2 regions of the Paenibacillus sp. JJ1683 genome follow, and region 2 is predicted to be linked to the other one. Evidence: riboswitches for the same ligand, from Rfam matches in the RefSeq annotation. Region 2 holds a riboswitch; the other holds the start of a gene.
The links. A riboswitch is a leader RNA that binds a small molecule or an ion and turns the genes downstream of it on or off. The one in region 2 is predicted to bind cyclic di-GMP.
Positions count from the first base shown of each region.

Region 1: another riboswitch for cyclic di-GMP. It lies ahead of ACUC6J_RS02155 (collagen binding domain-containing protein); the one in region 2 lies ahead of ACUC6J_RS05985 (glycosyl hydrolase).

Region 1 is NZ_CM129820.1:487,153-495,281, reverse strand. It holds gene ACUC6J_RS02185 (stalk domain-containing protein) at 1-684, shown strand, start outside; gene ACUC6J_RS02180 (winged helix-turn-helix transcriptional regulator) at 754-1,164, opposite strand; gene ACUC6J_RS02175 (NAD(P)H-dependent oxidoreductase) at 1,349-2,023, shown strand; gene ACUC6J_RS02170 (TIGR02328 family protein) at 2,123-2,503, opposite strand; gene ACUC6J_RS02165 (DUF445 domain-containing protein) at 2,537-3,793, opposite strand; gene ACUC6J_RS02160 (AraC family transcriptional regulator) at 4,388-5,269, shown strand; cyclic di-GMP riboswitch class I at 5,320-5,400, shown strand; gene ACUC6J_RS02155 (collagen binding domain-containing protein) at 5,636-8,129, shown strand, end outside.
Region 2 is NZ_CM129820.1:1,420,274-1,428,402, forward strand. It holds gene ACUC6J_RS05965 (glycosyltransferase family 4 protein) at 1-727, shown strand, start outside; gene ACUC6J_RS05970 (glycosyltransferase) at 756-1,856, shown strand; gene ACUC6J_RS05975 (UDP-glucose dehydrogenase family protein) at 1,861-3,189, shown strand; gene ACUC6J_RS05980 (sugar phosphate nucleotidyltransferase) at 3,915-5,291, shown strand; cyclic di-GMP riboswitch class I at 5,447-5,528, shown strand; gene ACUC6J_RS05985 (glycosyl hydrolase) at 5,542-7,143, shown strand; gene ACUC6J_RS05990 (hypothetical protein) at 7,192-8,129, shown strand, end outside.

The sequences.
Region 1 (8,129 bases), 930 kb from region 2:
CAATTCACAACGACTGGCAAAGAATATAAATGGCCTCAAGCCGCTGGAGCTGTAACGCCTGAGTCTATTCTACAAGAAGCAGATAGCCAGGGGACTTCCCCTTACCTGATGGTTTATTCTGTAGACGGTAATCATGAGCTAACCAAGGTTTTGGAAAATACGCAGCTTCAAGAACAAACCATTTCCCAAATCGTCAGCACTGCCACCGATAAGCAGTTCAAGGGCATTACGTTAGATCTTGAAGGATTAGGCTGGAGCGGCGATAAGGCCAAAGCTCGTTCTGATTACAACGCTTTTATTAAAAAGTTATCGGCCAAAGCGCATCACGCGGGACTCAAGCTCACCGTCGTTCTGCATCCGCTGAATAGCTCTTACACTGGTTATGATTACAAGACGCTGGGTAATCTGGCGGACGATCTGATCATCATGGCCTATGATTACGGACAAAAATCTACGCCTGAGCCACTAGATAAAGTGGACGAAGCCATAAAACTGGCGTTGAAGGAAACCTCGCGGGATAAGCTCATTTTGGGAATTTCAATGGGTAGCGAAAAAGACAGCACCGTTAACGCCAAGATCGGTTTAGCCAAACGTTATGACCTCAAAGGAATCGCTATCTGGCGTCTGGGCATCATCGGAGAAACAGCCTGGGCACAGATGAACGAAGCCATCGAGTTTAAATAAGATTATATTTTATAAAGATATCCCGTTCTTATTCCGCCCGCTAATGATTCTCATGCGTCTGCTATGAAATCATCGGTGGGCTTTTTTCATGTCTATTTTAGCAAAATGCTTGCCTGACTTGGAAGTTGTCGCCACAGGCTCGCAACCCTGTTCTCCGTAGAAGACACCCCAGTCTCTCATAAAATCCAGCAACGGTCTTAACGTATCTCCCAACGGGGTAAGCGAGTACTCCACACGCGGTGGGTTCTCGTTATAAATTTCACGGTGCACAATGCCATCACGCTCCAATTCGCGCAACTGCAAGGTTAGCATCCGCTGTGTAATATTAGGGAGGGTCCGTCGAATTTCATTATAGCGCCGTGGTCCTGTGGTCAAATGATACAAGATGACCCCCTTCCATTTGCCGCCTATAATCCCAACAGTTGTCGCGACAGGACACCCAAAATTAACGCTAACTGTATGTTCCATCTCCTGTGCCATGTATTCCCCTTCTTTCTACAGGTTGTAGACTAATAGCCCCAGACCTACAAGGTACAAATATGTGCGTACTTGTTCCCGCAAAAAACTTTCTATATGATGACTATATATTCGATATCAACTCTCATTATAGTAGCAGAAAACCAATGGAGCACCAACTAAACCCAAATCTAAAGGAGTACATTTCATGTCCAATACATCAGCTAAAAAACAGGAAATTCTGGATGCCTTTCTATTCAGACATGCCACGAAAGAATTCGACCCTAATCGCATCATACCGGAGGAGGATTTTCAATTCATTCTCGAAACTGGACGACTTTCCCCAAGCTCCGTAGGATTTGAACCTTGGCAGTTTGTAGTCGTACAAAATCAGGCATTGAGAGAAAAACTGGCTGCGGTCTCCAGTGGTGGTCAAAAGCAGATCCCAGCGGCCAGCCATGTCGTTTTGATTTTGGCACGTAAGGATGTCCGTTATGATTCACCTTACGTGGAGTACATGTATAAAGAGGTGAAGGGTATGTCTGACGAAGACTTTGCCTCCCTACCAGGCCGCTATAAGATTTTCCAAGGTGAAAACCAACGCCTGCTGGAAAACGAACGCACGTTATTCGACTGGGCCTCCAAGCAAACTTATATTGCCTTAGGTAATATGATGACAGCGGCAGCTCAGATCGGCATTGATTCCTGCCCGATTGAAGGCTTTAACTATGATCAGGTGCATGCCATTTTGGAGGAAGAAGGCCTGCTGGAGGACGGGCTGCTGGATATTTCAGTCATCGCTGCCTTCGGTTATCGTGCTCATGAACCCAAGCGGGAAAAATCCAGACAACCACTGGAGAAGGTCACACGCTGGGTTCTGTAGCCTGCGACTCATACCCTTCCAAACCTTGGACATTAAAGCATCTAAAAAGCGGGCTTACGGCGCTTCATCTGAATGATGAACACACCGTAGCCCGCTTTTTTAGATCACTTCAATCTCTATTAAAATTCCTTTGGAAGCCAGGTTATCCAGGCACTCCTTCATATATTCGTCATCATGCTCCACATATGCGTCCGCGCCTGCCAGTTCCTCGCCTAGCTCCGCTTCCCAAGGTTCACACTGCTTACCACGATACAATGGCTGTTCCCATAGTGGATCAACATTGTATCCTCTGCTTTTCATTTCGTCCATAATGAGCTTATGATAGCGTACCAGCAGCATGGGGTGATAGTCGAACACATAATTCACTGTGGCGTGTGGCTTTCCCCACCCGTTCCCCCGCAGGGCACAACACTCACGATGTTGTCCCAACAGTTGGGGACGGGGCAGCTTGCCAATCAATTGTTCATGCCAAAGCCTCATGCTTCCACAACCTTATCTGTAGCTTTTTCTGTATTATTGGATTAGCATACGGATACCTGTCAGTACAATACCGATCAGGAAGCCTGTTACTGCGCCGTTAATACGTATCCACTGCAAATCCTGTCCCAGTTTGTCCTCCATCAGTGCAATCAGGGATTTGTTATCCATTTTGTCTACATTTTCGCGCACCAGGTTACCAATCCGGCTATGATTGGCTTCCACGAGACTAGTAATCCCTTCCACGATTCGTGCATTAATTTTGTCCAGCAATTCGGTATTCCCTCTTAAATCAGCCAGCATCCGATCCAGTAACGGTAAAATGTAGGTCGGCACATAGTCTTCGTCTTCCATATAGTTCAATAAGCGGGTACGAAGCTCTTCCATTCTACCGAGCACGGACGCTTCGCCTTCCCAAGCTTCAATAAGGCTATCCTTCCAGCCGTTCAGCCCTTCCTGAACCGTCTCCTTCGTTGCCAATCGGGTCACCTGTGTTCTCAGACCGTCGATCACTGCCAGACGGCGCGGAAGCTCTTCCCTTTGCAGCTCTGCTACCTGATCCAGCAGGAAATGACGAATCATTTCACCCATGCGCTCTTCGTTCAGATAGCCGAGGAAGGCGTTCAAGGCAAATTGCATCAGCCCGCTCACCTGCAAACCACTGACAGCCTGCATCCCTAAGGTGCCAAGTGTATAGCCTGTTTCCGGTCGCAAAAGCCAGGATTCCGCCTGCTCCAGCGTGTAATCCAGTGCGCGAATATCATAGCCCTTCTCACTGGATTGGCGGGCAAGCGCCTCCAGTAGTGGTCCGGCATCGATGTCCGTCACCTGTCGCTTGATCTCAGCCACGATAATCGGAGCCAATTCCGCGAGCGGGAGCGACTGGACGAGTCGCTTGGCGAGCACATCTATCGATGCTGCCGCTTCTGGTGTACGCAATCCTTTTTCCACACCGCCCAGCATCAGCTCCGCCAAACGAATGTCCGCGATTTTAGAAGCAATGCTGTCTTTGTTCAGCAAGTTATTTTCCACCGTATTCACCAATGCATTCGTGAGCTTGTCCCTATTTTTGGGGAGAAGCGCCGTATGTGGTATCGGGATGCCTAGCGGATGACGGAACAATGCTGTGACAGCGAACCAGTCTGCCAGTCCCCCTACAAGTCCTGCCTCAAAGGCTCCGGCTAACAATCGAGCCCAGCCATATTGCTGGAAGGGCACGGTAGCTGCAAAGCCTGCCCCTAGAATAACGAGCGACCAAGCCGCTGCGGTTTTCGTATTTTTGGGTTTTTCCATTCTGTAATCCTCCAAACTGACTATCGATAAGTTAAGCAACTATACATGTATTACCCATCATATCATTGCCTGTGTAATTTCCAAAGTTGAGAGCACTTATAATTCAACACATAAGAACATTTTTTGCGTAATTTTTTATGCATATATCTCTCTTTTTTACATTCATGTTCGTGAACCAAATCACAACACTGGGTCCAAAATCTCATTTTCAATAATAAGCCTTACGAACCATTTTATCAGAACCAAGTCCTAAATTTCTTAAACCGAAAGGAGAAGTGAATGGAAAAGTTGAATGGGCATGTAAGATATTTTTTTCAACACTATCCTATATTTGACCCCAGAAAGGATTTGAATCCATGATGACCTCAGAATTCTTTCAACAATATTCGACCTTTTATACGGATAACCAGGTTGAATATCCATAAGAAGCGGGGCTTCTATAAAACTCACACACATAATTTGATATATAGACATATTTAATGTGATAAAATAAACTTTTATTAAATAGTAAATCATGTTTAATCAGCCATTATATATTGGTAAATCAAACCAAGATAAGCTAGATAAAATTGCTTTTTTGTAAAGGAATTGAATATGACAACAGACCAAAAAAACACCGAGGGCCTCTGGAACGGCGAACCTGTCGTAATTGTGCGCACTCCCTCCGCTTTTGCCAAGCAATCCCTTTTATATATTCAGGAATTAGGCTATTTCCAAAAAACCTCTTATTTTACAATAGAAAGGAAAGAACTCACCTCTTTTTTGCTTGTTTTTACGCTGTCTGGTAAGGGAGAATTACTGTACCGGGACAAGAAGTATATTTTAAAGCCTCATGATTTGTTTTTTATTAATTGCGATGAATATTTACAATATAGCACCTCCGGTGATGAAGCCTGGGAGTTTATCAGCTTATACCTGTACGGCAACCTGATCGAACATTTTTACGAACAATTTGCCAAGCATAATAAACCGGTAATATCCCTGCACAATCCATATGTTATATTGGACAAGCTGCATGCTCTAATCTGCGGGCAGTCTGATCGAAGCCTTTCCGGCGAGCTGCTAACGTCCAGACTCATTGGTGAAATACTGACGTATATTTTGCAGCATCCTTATGATCATCGGTATGTAAATGCTGGAACACTCAGCGAAGTACGTCAGGTGCAGCAGTATTTGGACCAGTCCTACTGTGAGCGAATTACGCTGGACTCGCTGGCAGACATGTTCAACCTAAACAAATTTAATCTTGCTAAAAATTTCAAAAAACAGATTGGATTTTCTCCAATTGATTATCTCATTAATGTCCGGATCACAGCCGCTCAGGGATGGCTTAAAACCAGTGACATATCCATTGTGGATATCGCAAGGTACGTTGGGATTCCCAATACGAGCCATTTTATCAACCTATTCAAGGAACATGTAGGGGAAACACCTCATTCCTTCCGTAAAAAATGGGGAAACCGCTCCAAACTGTAAATAGGAGGTCTCCTGTACTCCGTTTGATAGACGATAGACGCACAAGCTATTCAAGCTAATGGCAAAGCTGTCGAAAGACAGTGACGCAAAACTATAGGGCCTTCCTACTCGGATGGCAGCCAGTTACCAGGTGAACGAGCTTTTTATTATGCCTTTTTACATAGCTCCATCACAAAATTGCTATACCTCTCTCGAAGAAAAAACCTTGATCACTATGATCAAGGTTTTTTTCTGTTGGGGTAGTCATGTCAACCTAGCATGCTGAATATACTAATTTCGAACTAGGAGGAGGGAAGGAAAACAATATAACACAACATACCCGCCGAAGCTTGCCATATTACGATGAATAGGAGAATCACTTGGAGCATGGGAACCAAAATAAATGTCATGATTATTGCCTTATTGCTCATTGTCCAAAGCTTTTTCAGCACCACACTGGCTTACGCAGATCCTCCTGCCCCTGAACTGCCGCACAGTGCTGTATCCGATCCTACAACCGTTACGGATGCTGTATATGCGGTCCCAAACCCTGAACCCCCTAAGGAGGTTCCGCCAAACACTGTCCCTTCCGTGCAAGGAGCAGCTCATTCAAAGTCTCAAAAGGAAGCAGCTCCCCAGAGTATACTAACGAAGTTGAGTCTAACGGACGAAGCCGGACGTGTCATTGATGCGGTATATAATCCAGGTAGTACGTTCGACATTGGATCAGCCATCCAACTTGGCTATGAATGGGAGCTTCCTGACGATACTTATAAAGCAGGGGATACCTTCACCTTTCACTTACCAGAACAGTTTGTCATCTACACTGATATCTCATCTCCGCTAGTGACTACAGACGGGACCGTAGGGTTCTTTACAGTAGATCGTCAGGGTAAGGTCATCATGACCTTTAACCAATATGTAGAGAACCATTCCCATGTCAGCGGCAAACTGCAAATTAAAACCGAATTCACAAAAGAAACGGTGAAAGGCAGCACAGAAGTCATCATTGCGATTCCAATTAAAGGCGGGGTTCAAACGGTCATCGTAAATGTGAAACCCCAGTCAGGGCCAACTTTAAGCAAGCAAGGAAAAATAAATGGCACCCACCAGATCGACTGGGCCATTGATGTGAACAAACAGCTAAACACCGTTAAACACGCCCTCATTACCGATCCAACTCCTTCAGGACTGGAACTCGTGAGAGGCTCTATCCGACTCTATCATCTGCAAGTCAATATCGATGGCACGACCGTTGTCAAAGACCTAGTGAATGCGAGTAAATACGCCATTGAATCGGATCAAGCCGGGACCGGATTTGCAATTCATTTTCAAGATGCTAGCATTAGCACTGCCTATCAGATCCAATACTCCACCCGCATTACTGGCAACGAAACTCGCTTTTCCAACACAGCGACGCTTTCAGGAGATGCGATAGATAACGTTGCTGCCACCGCTACAGTTCAGGTGGAGCGTGGTGAATTTTTGTCCAAAAAAGTTGAAAAGTATGATCATGCCACACAAACACTCTCGTGGGCCATAAGATATAACTTTGGCGAGACAAAAATCCCCGAAGCCAAAGCCCTTTTAATTGATCATTTCAACAAAACTCAAAAATTGCTGCCCGGTTCTTTGAAAGTATTTAAGGGAAATACACTGGAGGAGCTTCCATCGTGGGCGTACACCGTCATCCCGGTTGACTATCCCGACCGTAACGGCTTCAAACTTCAATTCAACTTCGATGTAGATTCAGCCTATACCATCCGATATCAGACCCAGGCTAGAGGCCGCGTCTATGAAGATGAAAAAATTACAAACATCATCACCACAGATGGAACCCAGAAGATCATATCGACGGAAATCACAAGCGGAGTTATGACTAAAATGTATGACACGCCCAATTACAACACGAAAGTCATACCTTGGGTGATCACCATTAATACAGACTCATACACCATGAAAAATATTGTCATTAAGGATGTGTTCCCTAATGGGGGCCTCGCCTTGTTGCCCGACACCCTGAAAATTCAAAGTGTTGACGGTACAACGGAACTACTCGCGCCCATGGATTATGAGCTAGTTCCACGATCAGCGGACTATAAACAAGGGTTTACACTTATTTTTCATAAAACGATTCAGAAAGCTTATACGATCAAATATTCAACTCTCTACAACAATGATTGGAAAACAGATACGACGAAGCCCGAATTTCGCAACAAATCCTTTATAGATTATCAATATGAAAATGGTGAAACATCATCGCATGAGGTGGAATGCCCGATCTGGCCGGACTTTATGACACAACGGAATGGGGCCAAGCAAGGAAGCTATGATGCGAGCTCCAAACTCATTACCTGGGATATTAAAGCCAACTATAATCGCAAGATCCTGAATCATGCGGAAGTGAGAGATGTCTTATTGCAAGGTCAGAGGTTACTGCCTGGCTCCGTAAAAGTATACGATATGACCTTGCTGGGATGGTGGGATGGCGTACAAAAAGGGGCTGAAATCCCGGCAGATCAATATACAATTATTCCTCCCACTAAACAAAATAGTAATGAATTGCGTATCCAGTTCAAGAAGCCGATACAGACTCCGTACTGGATTACCTTTCAAACTTCATTGGAAGGAGAATTGATTGAAAAGGAAATTCATAATCGCGCTCTTCTACTGGATGGACAAAAAACCGTCTCCGATTGGGCAGCCCAAGTTACGGTACCTCATGGCGGGGAATATGTGTCTAAGGCCGGCGCACAAAATGGAAATAAGATCGACTGGAGCATTCGTATCAATGAAGGACAATCACATGTGTCCAACGCTAAAATAGTCGATCAGCCTAGCAACAACCAAATCTTAATTGAGGATTCCTTTCATGTATACT
Region 2 (8,129 bases):
CAAAGGGATTCGGCTCATGTCTCGCTTTTTGCCTAACGGTGTGATTGCCAATTCCAAATCCACGCTGAGTGCATTGGAATTACCCCCGGACAAAAAGACGCTCGTCGTCTACTCCGCTTTTGCCAAAGCAATTACGGCTCGTGATTCGGCTGCGCATTTGCGTGGCGATGACTCGTTTAACGTCGTATTGGTTGGCAGATTGGCGGAATGGAAGGGACAACATATTTTATTGGAAGCGGCACGTTCTTTTTTACCAGATCAGCGTGTGAAATTCTGGCTGGCTGGAGATGCGTTGTTCGGAGAAGAGGAATATAAACAACGATTGGAATCCACGATGCGCGAATATGGGTTGACCAACGTCAATCTGATGGGACACGTCGATGACATTCAGGGACTGATGCAGCGCTGTGACCTGCTAATTCATACTTCCATTACACCGGAGCCATTCGGTCAAGTCATTATTGAGGGCATGGCTGCAGGTTTGCCAGTGATCGCTTCAAACGAAGGTGGTCCCAAGGAAACGGTGGTACCTAATGAAACCGGGCTGCTCATTGAACCGGGAGACCCGGCCAAGCTGGAAGAAGCCATCCGCTGGATGCTGGAGCATCCACAGGAACGTCAGCAGATGGGTGAGAGAGGGATGGAACGGGTCAAGAAGCATTTTGTCATCGAGAACACTGTTAAGGATATAGTTCATTACTATAAGGGTTTGTTGGCAGGAGTCTGACCGACATTCGCGTTAAAGGATGATTCAGATGAAAATAGCGATAGCACATGATTACTTAATCCAAATGGGCGGAGCGGAAAGGGTAGTAGAGGTATTCCATGATATGTATCCAGAGGCTCCCATCTTCACAACGGTGTTCAGCGACGAGCGCCTGTCGCGCAACTTGAAGGATGCGGACATTAGAGCCACTTGGCTACAAAACGTCCCAGGAGTGAAGACCAATTTCAAAGGAGTGCTGCCGCTGTATCCCATCGCTATCCGTGATTTTGATTTTAGGGATTTCGACATTGTTTTAAGCTCCAGCAGCGCATTTATGAAAAGCATCCAGGTGCCCAAACATACGTTTCACATTTGTTACTGTCACACACCGATGCGGTTTGCCTGGGATTACGATACATATATGGCCCGGCAGTCCAAATCCAACCTGCTCAAAAATATGCTAAAGCTGTACATGAACAGGCTGAAAACATGGGATGCCAAAACTTCTCGCAACGTAGACCAGTTTATCGCCAATTCTTCCGTCGTCAAACGGAGAATTCTGCACTATTACCAACGGGAGGCAGATGTTATTTTCCCTCCTATCAATACATCCCGTTTCAAACGTGCTACAAGCATCGGTGACTATTATCTGATCGTATCCCGATTGGTGTCTTACAAGCGCATTGATCTCGCGATCGAGGCATTCAAACGTAACGGTCTCAAGCTGCGCATCGTTGGCGAAGGACCAGATCGTAAACGACTCGAAGCCATGGCTGGCCCGAACATTGAGTTCCTCGGCAGGCTTGAGGACGAAGAGGTTAACAAGCTGATGGCCGAATGCCGGGCGCTTGTCTTTCCGGGGGAAGAGGACTTCGGTATTACGCCTTTGGAGGCGAATGCGGCTGGACGGCCAGTTATCGCTTTTCAGGGCGGGGGAGCGCTGGATACGATTGTTCCTCATGTGAACGGCGTATTTTTCCGCAAGCATCAGGTAGACGATGTGCTGGAGGCCGTCGCAAAGGTCGAGCAACATGCATGGAATGTGGACGATATCATTACCCATGCCCGCAAATTTGATGAAGATAACTTCAAGGATCAATTGAAAAAGTATGTAGAACAAGCCTATGTGAACTTTCTAAAAGGAGGATGAACGAATGAAGCTGGCTGTAATCGGTACTGGATACGTTGGACTCGTCTCGGGTGTGTGTTTTGCGCAAAAAGGTAATGAGGTGATTTGTGTCGATCTGGAGCAGTACAAAATCGACATGTTGAACCGGGCAGAATCTCCGATTTATGAACCGGGTATTGAGGAATTGATCGCGTTGAATCTGGAAGCTGGCCGTTTGGAGTTCACCTCGGATTTGGCCGATGCGGTACGTCGCTCGGATATCGTTATTTTAGCGGTAGGTACGCCTTCACTGGCTAACGGCGAGGCGAATTTGTCTTACATTGAACAGGCGGCTGCCGATGTCGGCAAAGCCATGAACGGGTACAAGATTATTATGACCAAGAGTACCGTACCTGTCGGAACGAACGAAAAGATTAAGGACGTAGTGGCTCGACATACGAGTTTGTCTTTTGATATTGTATCCGCGCCGGAGTTCCTGAGAGAAGGCTCAGCCATCAATGATACGCTTCATCCAGATCGCATCATTATTGGTTTGGACAATACAGGTTTGCGTGAAACAATGGTCACTCTGCATCAGGTATTCACGGATAAAATCTATGTGACCGATATCCGCAGTGCTGAAATGATCAAATATGCCTCCAATGCGTTCTTGGCAACTAAAATTTCGTTTATTAACGAGATTGCTAATATTTGCGAAAAGGTTGGCGCGGACGTTACCTGTGTGGCTGAAGGTATGGGCATGGACAAACGGATCGGTTCCTCTTTCCTGCAAGCAGGGATCGGATACGGGGGCTCTTGCTTCCCGAAAGATACGAATGCGCTCATCCAAATTGCGGGTAATGTAGACTATGAATTTAAGTTGTTAAAATCGGTGGTCGAGGTGAACACTGACCAGCGTTTTATGATTGTATCCAAGCTGCGTGAATCGCTGGGTCAGCTAAACGGCGTATCGATTGGCATTTGGGGCCTCGCCTTCAAGCCTAATACAGATGACATCCGCGAAGCTCCAGCACTGGAAATCGTAGAAACGCTCATTCAGGCAGGTGCTATTGTCAAGCTGTATGATCCCATTGCGATGGATAAATTCAAGGAGCGCGTGGATCACCCGCATATTATATGGTGCTCCTCCCCGCAGCAAGCCGCCGAAAGAAGCGATGCTGTGTGCCTGCTGACGGATTGGGAAGAGTTCAAAGAAGTTGATCTCGTGCAACTGGGCTCTATTCTACACAAGCCAGTTCTGATTGACGGTCGTAACGTATTCACCGAGGAACAGATTCAAGGCTCTGGACTGGAATACTACTCCGTGGGTCGTCCGCGGATGAGTGGGTGGAACAGAGATAAAGTGGAAGTTTAAAAAGTGACTGTGGGCGGTGGGGAGACGCTATGCGTTCCATTTGATCTTCTGAGCGCTGTTGCAGTGGGATTCTCTGGATTATATAAAACATTCCAAGGTAAGAATCCCGCTGCAAAGGAGAACGCTAGCGCTTCTCCAGATTCAAATGGACCGCTTCGCTGCTTTTGCCGCATAGAGTCACGGTTTTTAATCTCCCATCTTAGGGGATGGGAGTAGTAAGGGCGTATCGGAAGGAGCGGCACAGTTGAAGCCGCTCCTTCCGATTAAGGCGCCATGCGCTGTACCGCGGCGCCCCTGTGGAGCAAGCCTACCATGTGGATACGCTATGCTGCTCCTGTAGAGCAAAGACGCCATTGCGGTTGTCGAAGGCAATCTTGGCAAGGCGTTACGAAGCCTTGATTACTAGAAGCTTGCAAGCAAGGCAGGCAAACGCCGAACTCCCGAACGTTTTTTACAGGCTGACCGGACTTAATAATGTCCGGTCGTGCCTTTTGCACCACAAGGTATGATCGATATGATGCATTTTTGAGTAGCGTAGGATGGATTTGAAGCTGGAGAAGCGATAGCGTTCGCCTTTGAACCGGGATTTAGACCTTTATACGATTTTATACAATCGAATGAATCCCAGTCCAACAGCGATCGTAAGATCAAATCCAGCCCGTAGCGGGCTACTCAACCTTGCCTCATCCGATCGCCCACACATTATAGAGAGGAAGTGGAGAATTATGAAGCTCGTACTTTTGTCTGGTGGTTCCGGTAAAAGATTATGGCCGTTATCCAACGATTCCCGTTCCAAACAATTTTTGAAGGTACTGGAGAGCCCGGAAGGTATTTCGGAATCCATGGTGCAGCGGGTATGGAGACAATTGGGAGACAACGGATTATCCGAATCCTCGTTTATTGCGACAGGGAGAGCGCAGGTTGAAATGATCCAGAGTCAGGTCGGACCGAATACGCGCATCATAGTTGAGCCGGAACGCAGAGATACCTTTCCTGCGATTGCGCTGACAGCGACTTATCTATATTCCATTGCGGGTGTTTCGCCTGATGAAATTATAGCTATATTGCCTGTAGATCCTTATGTAGAGGATGCTTTCTTTGCTTCCGTTGCCCAACTGGAACATACACTTCAGGAGAGTGAAGGCAAGCTTGCATTAATCGGGGTTGTCCCTTCCTATCCTTCAGAGAAATACGGTTATATTATTCCGAAAAACGATGCCACTCAAGGTAGCACAGGCTACCGCGAAGTGAGCCATTTTCAAGAGAAACCCGACCGGGAGCAGGCGGAGCGTCTGATTGAACGCAATGCTCTATGGAACTGCGGGGTTTTTGCATTCAAATTAAGCTATTTGCTGGATATCCTGGCATCCAAGGGTTTGCCGCTGAATTATGAAGAAATGCAAAAGCAATATGCGTCTCTGGAAAAAATCAGCTTTGACTACGAAGTCGTTGAGAAGGAAAAAGACATTGTGGTGCTTCCGTACGATGGTTTTTGGAAGGATTTGGGCACCTGGAATACGCTCACAGAAGAAATGTCTAATCAGCAAGTGGGCAGAGGTGTAGTAACGGAGGATTGTGTCAATACAAGCCTTATTAATGAGCTGGACATTCCGGTAGCGATCATTGGGACGAATGATCTGATTGTAGCCGCTAGCCCAGATGGTATTCTTGTGACCAATAAGGCAGAAAGCCCACGCATCAAGGAAGTGCTCAAGGCTCATGATCAGCGTCCAATGTATGAAGAACGTCGTTGGGGGCAGTATCGAGTTGTAGACTATGTAAAGTATGACGAGGGTAATGAGGTACTGACCAAACGAATCCGCGTACACAAAGGTAAAAATATCAGCTACCAGCTTCACTTCAAACGAAGCGAAATCTGGACCATTATTAGCGGCGAAGCGGAAATTATTTTGAATGAGAAGCTGCACAAAGTGAAGGCCGGTGACGTAGTCCGTATCCCTGAAGGAACCAAGCATAGTATTTTGGCTGTAACCGATGTGGATTTTATAGAGGTGCAGACTGGCTCTGAGTTGGTTGAAGAGGATATTGTACGCTTTTGCATGGATTGGAATGAAATTGCCCGTCATCAATTTATCTCATAATCGTTTTCGTAAAAACGAAATAAAGAAGATTTGATGAAAATTTATAGCCCAAACTGTCGAAATTGGGCGAAAACCTGTAAATTCATGAACATGACCTATTAAATTTTGGTAAAAAAAAGTCGATACTTAGGTTAAGAAGGAATCCAAACTCCTTCCAACGATAAACGCAGCCCTGTCGAAAGGCAGGTACGCAAAGCTAAAGGGCCTTCCCGTAAGGATGGCAGCCTGGCTACCGAAAGGAAGAGCAAAAGTGAGATTCAATTTTATTCCTCTGTATCGACTGATACGTCATGTACTCCCCGTAGTTATAATTTTTTCTTTGTTTCCCGTCGGATTTGGTGATTCTCTGTCTGTGGTGAATGCCGCTTCATTACAACCTGTTAATTCGGACGCTTGTACTCAGGCCCGTGAACTATACAATTATTTACTCAGCATCTCTGGAAAGAAAACAGTCACTGGTCAGCATGATTATTTGGAAAGTCCAGATGAATTAAGCAACAAGGTCCAAAAAATCAGCCAGGCGTATGTGGGTCTGCACGGCTATGAGATGGGAGCCATCTCTGGTCAATCTGACGCTACAGAAGCAGCACAACGTAAAAATGTCGTCGATAGCGCTATTCGTTGGAGCAGAGCAGGTGGCATTGTGACGATGACTTTTCATGAAGCGCTGCCGGGTAGACCGCTGACTTGGGCCAATGTGCAGGCCAAAGTAAGTCAGGCGGAGTTCAATAAATACGTCACGCCAGGCACTACGCAGTATAACCTCCTCATTGCCGATCTGGATAAGGTCGCTGTATCGTTAAAGCAACTTCGTGATGCAGGGGTTCCGGTATTGTGGAGACCTTACCACGAAATGAATGGTGACTGGTTCTGGTGGGGAAACAAAAACAATTTCAATCAGCTATGGAATATCATGTACGACCGTTTTGTTAACACGCATCAATTGAACAATCTGCTGTGGGTGTGGAGTCCCAATGCTCCCAATTCCTACACTGTCCCGTATACCCCAAAATATCCGGGGGATGACAAAGTGGATATTTTGGCAGTAGACATCTACAACAATGATTTTAAGCAAAGTCATTATGAAGGACTGCTCGAGTTGGCACGGAATAAGCCGATTGCCATTGGCGAGCACGGTGAGATACCTAGTTCTGAGGTGTTGCAGGCTCAGCCAAAATGGGTGTATTCCATGACTTGGGGCAAGATGCTGACCGAGAATAACACAACCACTCAAATACAGGATTATATGAACGATGCGAAGAGTTTGACACGGGATGATGTGAAAAATGGGCTGGAGGCCATCCAACAACCTGGAACAGATGTACCGACCTTACCGGATGAGGGACAAAGTGAGCCTCTCCCAGCTCCACCAGTAGTGATTGCTCCTCCAGCTCCGACTCTTCCTTCCGTTCCTGATGAAGTATATGTGAACGGGCTGCGGGGCGAATATTTCAACAATATGAATTTGAGCGGCAGTCCTGTTTTGATCCGTACAGACAGTAAGCTGGACTACAACTGGCGCGCCATTGCTGCTGATCCAAAGGTAAATGCCGACCAGTTCTCGGTTCGCTGGACGGGTAAAATCAAGCCACAATACTGCGAGACCTATACGTTCACAACTATATCCGATGATGGTATTCGTGTATGGGTAGACGGCAAGTTAGTGATCGATAGTTGGTTCAAACAAAGCTGGACAGAGCGAAAAGGCAGTATTGCTTTGGAAGCAGGTAAAATGGTAGATCTAAAAGTGGAATACTATGATGAAAAAGGCGATGCGATGGCACGTCTGATGTGGGAAAGTCAGCATGAAGCGAAAGCGGTGGTTCCCGGAAACGCTTTGTTTCTTCCTTGATAGATACTCTTTCCCGGTCAAAAATTTTGAGGAGAGAGGGTGTATCATATGATGAAAAAATGGTTGACCCATAGGTATACGGTCGTATTATCCGGATTACTAGGGGTCGCAGTTCTAGCCATGATCGCTTGGTTTATATACACGCCTTCAAAAAGTGTAGAATTGCAGACAGATAAGGTAGCGGCGGCCAGTCCAGTATGGAAGCTGGGTCAGAGGGATGACTCCTCAGCGGAATTTAAAGGAGTGGTCGGTAGGGATAATATCGATATTTCTGCAGCATCAGCTTCTTTCGAATCATCTGCTAAAGCAGCATTTTCGGCGTTGTCGGAAGCAGAGAGTACAACAGTTCCGGTATTGCTCAGCAGTGGAGATATTCCTCCCGGTTTGAATGCATCCACAAATCCAGAACTAACACTTCAATATAAGCTGAATCAGGTTCCTCCCAATGGTATGATATTCCGTGTTCGGATTTTGGATGCGGGCAAAGCTGTGCCGCAGATGGCTGTCTTCTCAAATCATCAGCTGTCCGGAATCATTCAGATTGCCGGGGTATCCGGTACTGGGAGTACCTATAATTTCAAAAACAACTACGAGCTGTATATCCCCAAAGAACAATTGCAAAGCGGTGTTAACGTACTCAAGCTAAAGACAGCGCGCTGCCTATACTGCTCCTCTGCGGAAGATAAAAATGTGTGGTGGACTTGGGATGACTTGAGCTTGGAGACGTTAGCTTCCCCTGCGGCCGAACCGGTACATGGGAAATATATAATGACTGGTACGAATGTGAATAATAAAGAATTTTATTATGATCAGGGTGCAGTTAAGCATCTACCATACGTTCTCAAATGGCTGGGAATTGCCTATAGCGGCAACGTCATGAGGGTAACCTGTGCCAGTAATGTAGGGAAGGCATGCACAGACGTGGACGATTACTATCAAACGTTAAAGCAGTATAATATGCAATCGTCTGCTTTGTATCTATACAC